2 regions of the Microtetraspora glauca genome follow, and region 2 is predicted to be linked to the other one. Evidence: predicted binding sites of a transcription regulator. Region 2 holds the regulator's gene; the other holds the start of a gene.
What was found. The regulator LexA, encoded in region 2, represses DNA repair genes until DNA is damaged. The targets are predictions, from matches to a motif close to TCGAACANNTGTTCGA.

Region 1: AB0I59_RS33035 (DUF6504 family protein) is a predicted target of LexA. The motif match lies at 941-956, and genes of this name have one in related genera.

Annotation. Positions count from the first base shown of each region.
Region 1 is NZ_JBFALK010000022.1:79,276-82,842, forward strand. It holds gene AB0I59_RS33030 (DNA polymerase III subunit alpha) at 1-618, opposite strand, end outside; gene AB0I59_RS33035 (DUF6504 family protein) at 618-884, opposite strand; gene AB0I59_RS33040 (ABC transporter substrate-binding protein) at 1,129-2,274, shown strand; gene AB0I59_RS33045 (ABC transporter permease) at 2,349-3,134, shown strand; gene AB0I59_RS33050 (ABC transporter permease) at 3,122-3,567, shown strand, end outside.
Region 2 is NZ_JBFALK010000002.1:72,844-76,410, forward strand. It holds gene AB0I59_RS03575 (cellulase family glycosylhydrolase) at 1-961, shown strand, start outside; gene AB0I59_RS03580 (MalY/PatB family protein) at 1,034-2,155, opposite strand; gene lexA (transcriptional repressor LexA) at 2,280-2,981, opposite strand; gene nrdR (transcriptional regulator NrdR) at 3,407-3,567, shown strand, end outside.

The DNA of each region.
Region 1 (3,567 bases), on a different contig from region 2:
GGCCAGGCCGATCATCCGGGCGGCGGTGTTCGCGTCGCGGTAGCCGTAGTGGTCGGTCACCTCGACCACGACGTCGGGCACCGCCGCGCGCCAGGCGGCCAGCAGCGTCCTGGCCTCGTCGTCGCGCTGTCCGGCCGCCGCGTGCCCGACATCGGACCTGGGCCCGAGCAGCACCGTCAGCCGGGCGTCGCCCGAGGGGCCGCGCGCGTGCTCGGCCACCATCTCGCGCGTCACGTACGGCTCGCCGCGCTCTCCCACGTGGTGGGCGGCGGTGACGAGGCGGCACAGGTGGCCCCAGCCGTCCGCGCGGGCCAGGACGACGATCCGCCACTCGTCCTTGCCCGGGGAGCCGTCCCCCTGGGAGCCGCCACCGTGGGAGCCCTTGCCCCGGGAGTGCTCCCTGGGGCCGAGGACCAGGTCGACCCCGGCGATGGGGGCGAGGCCCTCGGCATGGCACGCCCGGATGTGCTTGATCGCGCCGTAGAGGCCGTCGCGGTCGGTCAGCGCGAGCGCGTCCATGCCGTGGGCTGCCGCGCGCGCGACCAGGGCGGGCGGGAACGCCGTGCCGTACCGGAGGGAGTAGGCGGAGGCCACGTGGAGGTGGACGAAGGAGCCCATCAGTCCCACGCCCTCAGCAGCAGCCAGCCGCCGCTCGCGGTGTCGAAGCGCAGCTCGTAGGTGCCGACGCCGGTGGTCGCGCCGGCCTCGACCCGCCAGAACCGCCGCTCGCCCGGGTCGGTGTCGGAGGTCTTCCACCACTCGCGGGCCACCACCCAGTGATCCTGGACCTGGCGGATCGCGTAGAGCCGGTCACGCCAGACGAACTGGGCGGGCCGGTCGTCCCGGATCCACACCTCGATCGGATCACCATAAAGTCTGCTCAAGACGGATCTTCCCCCCATGGTCGGCGCCCGGGGGAAGGCGGGCGCAACGTGCTACTTCGAACATATGTTCTCAGAAGATCGACCGCAACTCGGGCCGGAACCGCGCCGAGATCCGTTCACAAAGCGCCACCGTCCCGGGCCCTTCCGTTCACCAAAGCGCAATCTGCCCAGGGCTTACTGGGTCTGGTTTGTTGCATTGAGTTCGCCTACGTTCGATCCACGTACGACAGTGGGAGACAAAAGCGTGTCTGCGCGCATCGCCGGCCTCGTGGCCGCCCTGACCATCGCCATCCCATTGAGCGCGGCCTGCGGCGCCGCACCCACCGAGAGCGCGGCCGGCTCCGGAGGGACCGACGCGAAGGCCGCCACCTCGGCCGCCGACTTCGGCGGGCTCGACAAGCTGGTCGAAGCCGCCAAGAAGGAAGGCAAACTCAACGTCATCGCGCTCCCCCGCGACTGGGCGAACTACGGGGAGCTGCTCGACACCTTCTCGAAGAAGTACGGCATCACGATCACCAGCGACAACCCCGACGGCTCCAGTTCCGACGAGATCAACGCGGTGAAGACGCTCAAGGGCCAGGACCGCGCCCCCGACGTGCTGGACCTCGGCCAGTCCTTCGCCCTCAGCGGTTCGCAGGAGGGCCTGTTCGCGCCGTACAAGGTCGCGGCGTGGGACAAGATCCCCGACGGGCAGAAGGACCCGAACGGCACCTGGTACAACGACTACGGCGGCTACGTGTCGATCGGCTGCGACGCCAAGAAGGTGGCGAACTGCCCGCAGACGTACGCCGACCTGCTCAAGCCGGAGTACAAGGGCAAGGTCGCCCTGAACGGTGACCCGACCAAGGCGGGCGCGGCCTTCGCCGGCGTCTACGCCGCGTCCCTGGCGGGCGGCGGTTCGTTCGACGACATCCAGCCCGGGCTGGAGTTCTTCAAGAAGCTCAAGGCCGCCGGCAACTTCAACCCCGTCGAGTCCACCCCCGCGACCGTCCAGAACGGCGAGACGCCGATCAGCATCGACTGGGACTACCTCAACGCCGGGTACGCCGACCAGTTCGCGGCCAAGGGCGTGGAGTGGAAGGTCGCCGTCCCGAGCGACGGCAAGTACGCCCAGTTCTACGCCCAGGCGATCAACAAGGACGCGCCGCACCCCGCGGCCGCCCGCCTGTGGCAGGAGTTCCTCTACAGCACCGAGGGCCAGAACCTCTGGCTCAAGGGCTACGCCCGCGCGGTCCTGCTGCCCGCGATGCAGGCCGACGGCACCGCCGACGCCGCCGTGGTGGCCAAGCTCCCCGCGGTCGAGGGCACACCCACCTTCCCGACCGAGGCCCAGATCAACAAGGCCAAGGAGACCCTCGCCACCGGCTGGGGCGCCGCGGTCTCCGGATGAGCCTTCCCGCGGGTACGGCTTCCGCCTCGGCGCCGGGCCGGAGCCGCAGGAGATCGAGAGGATGGATCGCGACGGTGCCGCTGCTGGCGTTCGTCGCGATCGTCTTCGGCGCCCCACTGGTCGTACTGCTCGGCGGCACGTTCGTCCGCCAGGGGCGGATCACCGGGGAGAACCTGGCCGAATCGCTGCAGGGCGCCTACCTCACCGCGCTGATCGGCAGCGTGAAGCTGTCGGCGACGGTCGCGGTGCTCGGCACGATCCTCGGCACCTTCCTCGCCCAGGCCGTCGTCACCTCGCGGCTGCGCGAGGCCGTCCTCACGGCGTCGGGCGTGCTGGCGAACTTCGGCGGCGTGCCGCTGGCGTTCGCCTGGATCGCCACGCTGGGCAACTCCGGCGTCGTCACCCGCCTCCTCGGACTCGGCGAGCACGGGTGGAGCCTCTACAACTTCTGGGGGCTCACCCTGGTCTACCTGTACTTCTCCGTGCCGCTGATGGTCCTCGTCATCACCCCGGCACTGGACGGGCTGCGGCCGCAGTGGCGCGAGGCCGCGCTGAACAACGGCGCGTCCGCCTGGCAGTTCTGGCGGTACGTGGGCGTCCCCGTGCTCACGCCGTCGCTGCTCGGCGGGGTGGTGCTGCTGTTCGGCAGCGCCTTCGCCGCCTACGCCACCGCCGCCGCGATGGTCGGGACCACGGTGCCGCTGGTCACCCTCCAGATCGCCAACGCGCTGACCGGCAACGTGCTGATCGGCCACGAGAACGTGGCGCTCGCGCTGAGCCTCGACATGATCGTGGTGGCCGGGCTGGTCATGGCGGTCTACCTGCCGCTGCAACGCAGGAGCGCCCGATGGCTGCGCTGACACCGGCCCCGATCGCCGGGGAGCCGCCCGCCTCCGCCGGGCGCGGGCGCAGGGGACGCCCGCGGGCCTGGCGCGTGGCCGTGCTGACGCTGGCGGCGCTGTACTTCCTGGTGCCGATGGCCGCCTCGTTCTGGTTCACGGTGGACGATCCCCAGGGGTTCAGCGTCGACGCCTACGGCCAGATCTTCTCCGCTCCCGGGTTCGGCTCCAGCCTGCTGCTGTCCCTGGGGCTGGCGGTGGCGACCATCGTGCTCGTCCTGCTGCTCACCCTGCCCGCCATGCTGGCCGTACGGCTGGGCGCGCCGCGGCTGGGACCGGTCCTGGAGGTGGTCTGCACGCTGCCTCTGGTGGTCCCGCCGATCACGTTCGTCGCGGGGATCGGCACCGTGCTGCGGTTCGGGCCGGAATACCTGGCCAGGACGCCCTTCTACCA
Region 2 (3,567 bases):
CGACTGGCGGCTGGCGGCGGAGCGGGCGGGGAACGCGATCCTCGCGGTCCAGCCCAACTGGCTGATCTTCGTCGAGGGAGTGAGCTGCCCGAGCGGCGGCCTGTCCAACATCTGGGACAACGACCCCAGCAACGACGAGGACTGCGGCTGGTGGGGCGGCAACCTCAGCAAGGCCAAGGGCTACCCGGTCCGGCTGGACGTGCCCAACCGCCTGGTCTACTCACCCCACGAGTACGCCACCTCGGTCTACCACCAGGCGTGGTTCGACGACCCGGCCTACCCGGCGAACATGCCCGCCATCTGGGACCGGTACTGGGGATACCTGTACAAGCAGAACATCGCCCCGATCATGGTGGGTGAGTTCGGCACCACTCTGGCCGCCAACGTCGACAAGATCTGGCTTCAGGAGCTGATGAAGTACCTGGGGACGGGCGTCAACGGCATGTCGTTCACGTACTGGTCGTGGAACCCGAACTCCGGCGACACGGGCGGCATCCTCAAGGACGACTGGACCACCGTGGACCAGGCCAAGCAGAGCATCCTGCAGCCGTACCTGATCCCGCCGGTGGGCGGCACGTCCTCCCCGTCCCCGTCCCCGTCGGCGTCGCCGTCCGCCTCGCCTTCGGCGTCGCCCTCCGCGTCCCCGTCCGCGGGCAAGGCGTGTACGGCGACCTACATGGTGGCCAACTCGTGGGCGGGCGGCTTCCAGGGTGAGGTCGCCGTCAAGAACACCGGCACGACGGCGACGTCGGGCTGGACCGTGACGTGGACCTTCCCCAACGGCCAGACGATCAGCCAGCTCTGGAACGGCACACTGTCCGCCGGCGGATCCGCGGTCACGGTGACCAACCTGAGTTGGAACGGAGGCCTGGCGGTGAACGCCTCGACCACGTTCGGCTTCCAGGCGTCCTGGTCCGGGACCAACGGAAGCCCGGCCTCGGTCACCTGCGCCGCCGCCTGAGCCGTACCCGGTCCGGCCGGTAGCACCGCCTGACCCGAGCCGCCGCCCGATCCGCACCGGGCGGCGGCTCCGTCAGGACAGCGCGGTGGAGATCCGGGTCAGGATCTCTTCCAGGATCGGCTCCGAGGTACCGAAGTTGATCCGCGCGTAACCCTCGCCGCCCGGTCCGAACAACGGGCCGGGATTGAGCCTGACCCGCGCCTCCCGCTCCAGGTAGGCGGCGGGGTCCTCGTCGAGGAAGCCGAGGTCGAGCCACCCCAGATAGGTGGCCTGGGGGATCCGGTAGCCCACTCGGGACGGCAGCCGCTCGGCGATGAGCCGGCGGTTGCGGTCCAGGATGGCGAGGACCTCGGCCAGCCAGGCGTCGCCGTGCCGCCAGGCGGCCACGGTCGCCTCCACACCGAGCAGGTTGGGCGCGCCGTAGATGTGCGCGGGCTGCCGGTTCACCGCGTCGCGTACGGCCGGTGCGCCGAGATGCGCGACGGAGCAGCGGATGCCGCCCATGTTGAACGCCTTCGTCGCGGAGGTGAGCGTGACGGTGCGGGCGGGCAGCAGCGTGCCGAACGGGATGTGTGACTGCGGCCCGTACGTCAGGTCGGCGTGGATCTCGTCGGAGAGGACCAGGGCGTCGTGCCGCTCGGCGTACTCGGCGAGCGCGCCCAACTCCTCGGCGGTGAACACCCGGCCAGTGGGGTTGTGCGGGTTGACCAGCAGCAGCACGGCGGCCGGCTCGTCCGGCACCTCGAACCGCCACCCGTCGCCGTCCGGCAGCATCGGGATGGACAGCAGCCGCCGTCCCATCTCGGCGATGGTGTCCAGGAACGGGTGGTAGGCCGGAGTGTGCAGGGCGACGGTGTCACCCGGCCGGGTCGTCAGGTGCAGCAACACCTGGAGGGCCTGGTTGATGTCGCTGTAGGACCGGACGTGGCCGGGATCGGGGCGGAAGCCGTACCGGGTCTCCATGCGCTCGGCGAACGCTTCGGCGAGGGGACCGACGGAGGGCTCGTCCAGCCACGAGGGATAGCCGAGGTCGGTCTCGGCGCGGCGCGTCACCGCCTCGCGCACCGCCTGCGGAACGGGGAAGTCCATGTCGGCGACCCAGGAGGGGATCACGCCGGGCGAGGTCTGCGACCACTTGAGACCGTCGCGTAGGGAGGCGTCCTCCAGGCTGAGCTGGTCAAGGTTGCGCGTCACAGAGCAAGCCTATTTGCGGCAATCACCCTGATTGCTCCGTGACCGCTCCGCGGTGACAGAGGTCACCGCGGAGCGACGCCGGATGCGCGGTCCGGAGGGTCGGCCCGCTCGGCGGGCCGGGGACCTAGAGCTTGCGCAGGACCGCGGTGACCTTGCCCAGGACGGTCGCCTCGTCGCCAGGGATCGGCTCGTAGTTGGCGTTGTGCGGCACCAGCCACACATGCCCGTCCTTGCGCTTGAAGGTCTTCACCGTGGCCTCGCCGTCGATCATGGCGGCCACGACGTCGCCGTTGTCGGCGACCGGCTGCTGGCGCACCACGACCCAGTCGCCGTCGGCGATGGCGGCGTCGATCATCGAGTCACCGCTGACCTGGAGGAGGAACAGCGTTCCCTCACCGACCAGCTGCTTCGGCAACGCGAAGACGTCCTCGATGCTCTGCTCGGCCAGGATCGGGCCTCCGGCGGCGATGCGGCCGACCAGCGGCACGTACGCGGCGGTCGGGCGGCTGAAGCCGGGCTCCACCTCCGCGGCGTCCGGGTCGACCCACAGCACCGGCTCGCCGGGCAAGCGGACCTCGAGCGCCCGGGGGCGGTGCGGGTCGCGGCGCAGGTACCCCTTACGCTGCAACGCCGTGAGCTGATGCGACACGCTGGAGGTGCTGGTCAGCTGGACCGCCTCACCGATCTCGCGCATCGAGGGCGGATATCCGCGCTGCTGCACGGAGTCGCGGATGACCTCGAGGATCTTGCGCTGCCTGGGGGTGAGACCAAGGGAGTCACGCCTGCGCACCGCAAGGTCGCTGACACTCTCTTCCTGCCCGCTCACCAAACCACCTCCCAATCCGTGTTCTTCATGTCGCACAGAGCGACGGTACCTCGATCCAAGATCATCATCAAACAATTGTTCGATTCGATGTGAATACCGCCACCTGTGTGGATGTAGCAACATCGTACGGGAGTTCGATCGACATCGTGTTCGATATTGCCGAGATTTCGCCGATCTTCTTGTAATGTGCCCGCGCGATGCCATCGGGGCCTGCGACACGCCCGGGGTTCAGGGTGATTCCCCAGGTTGAACAGCGACTTCGCCCGAGCCGTCGCGGCCGACTTGCGTTCAAGGTCGGGCACTTCTACGGTTGGACCACAACATCTAGTAGTTACAGCGATGTACTTCACCACAGCTTGTGTTTCCGTGACCGCTTCACGACGATTTCGTGAGGTGGGCGCAAGCGTTTCCAGGGAGGCGATGACGTGCACTGCCCGTTTTGCCGTCACCCGGACACGCGGGTCGTCGACAGCCGCTCTACCGAGGACGGGGCCGCGATTCGCCGCCGGCGAACCTGCTCGGAATGCGGGCGCAGGTTCACCACCCAGGAAACCGTTCTGCTCATGGTCAGCAAGCGCAGCGGAGT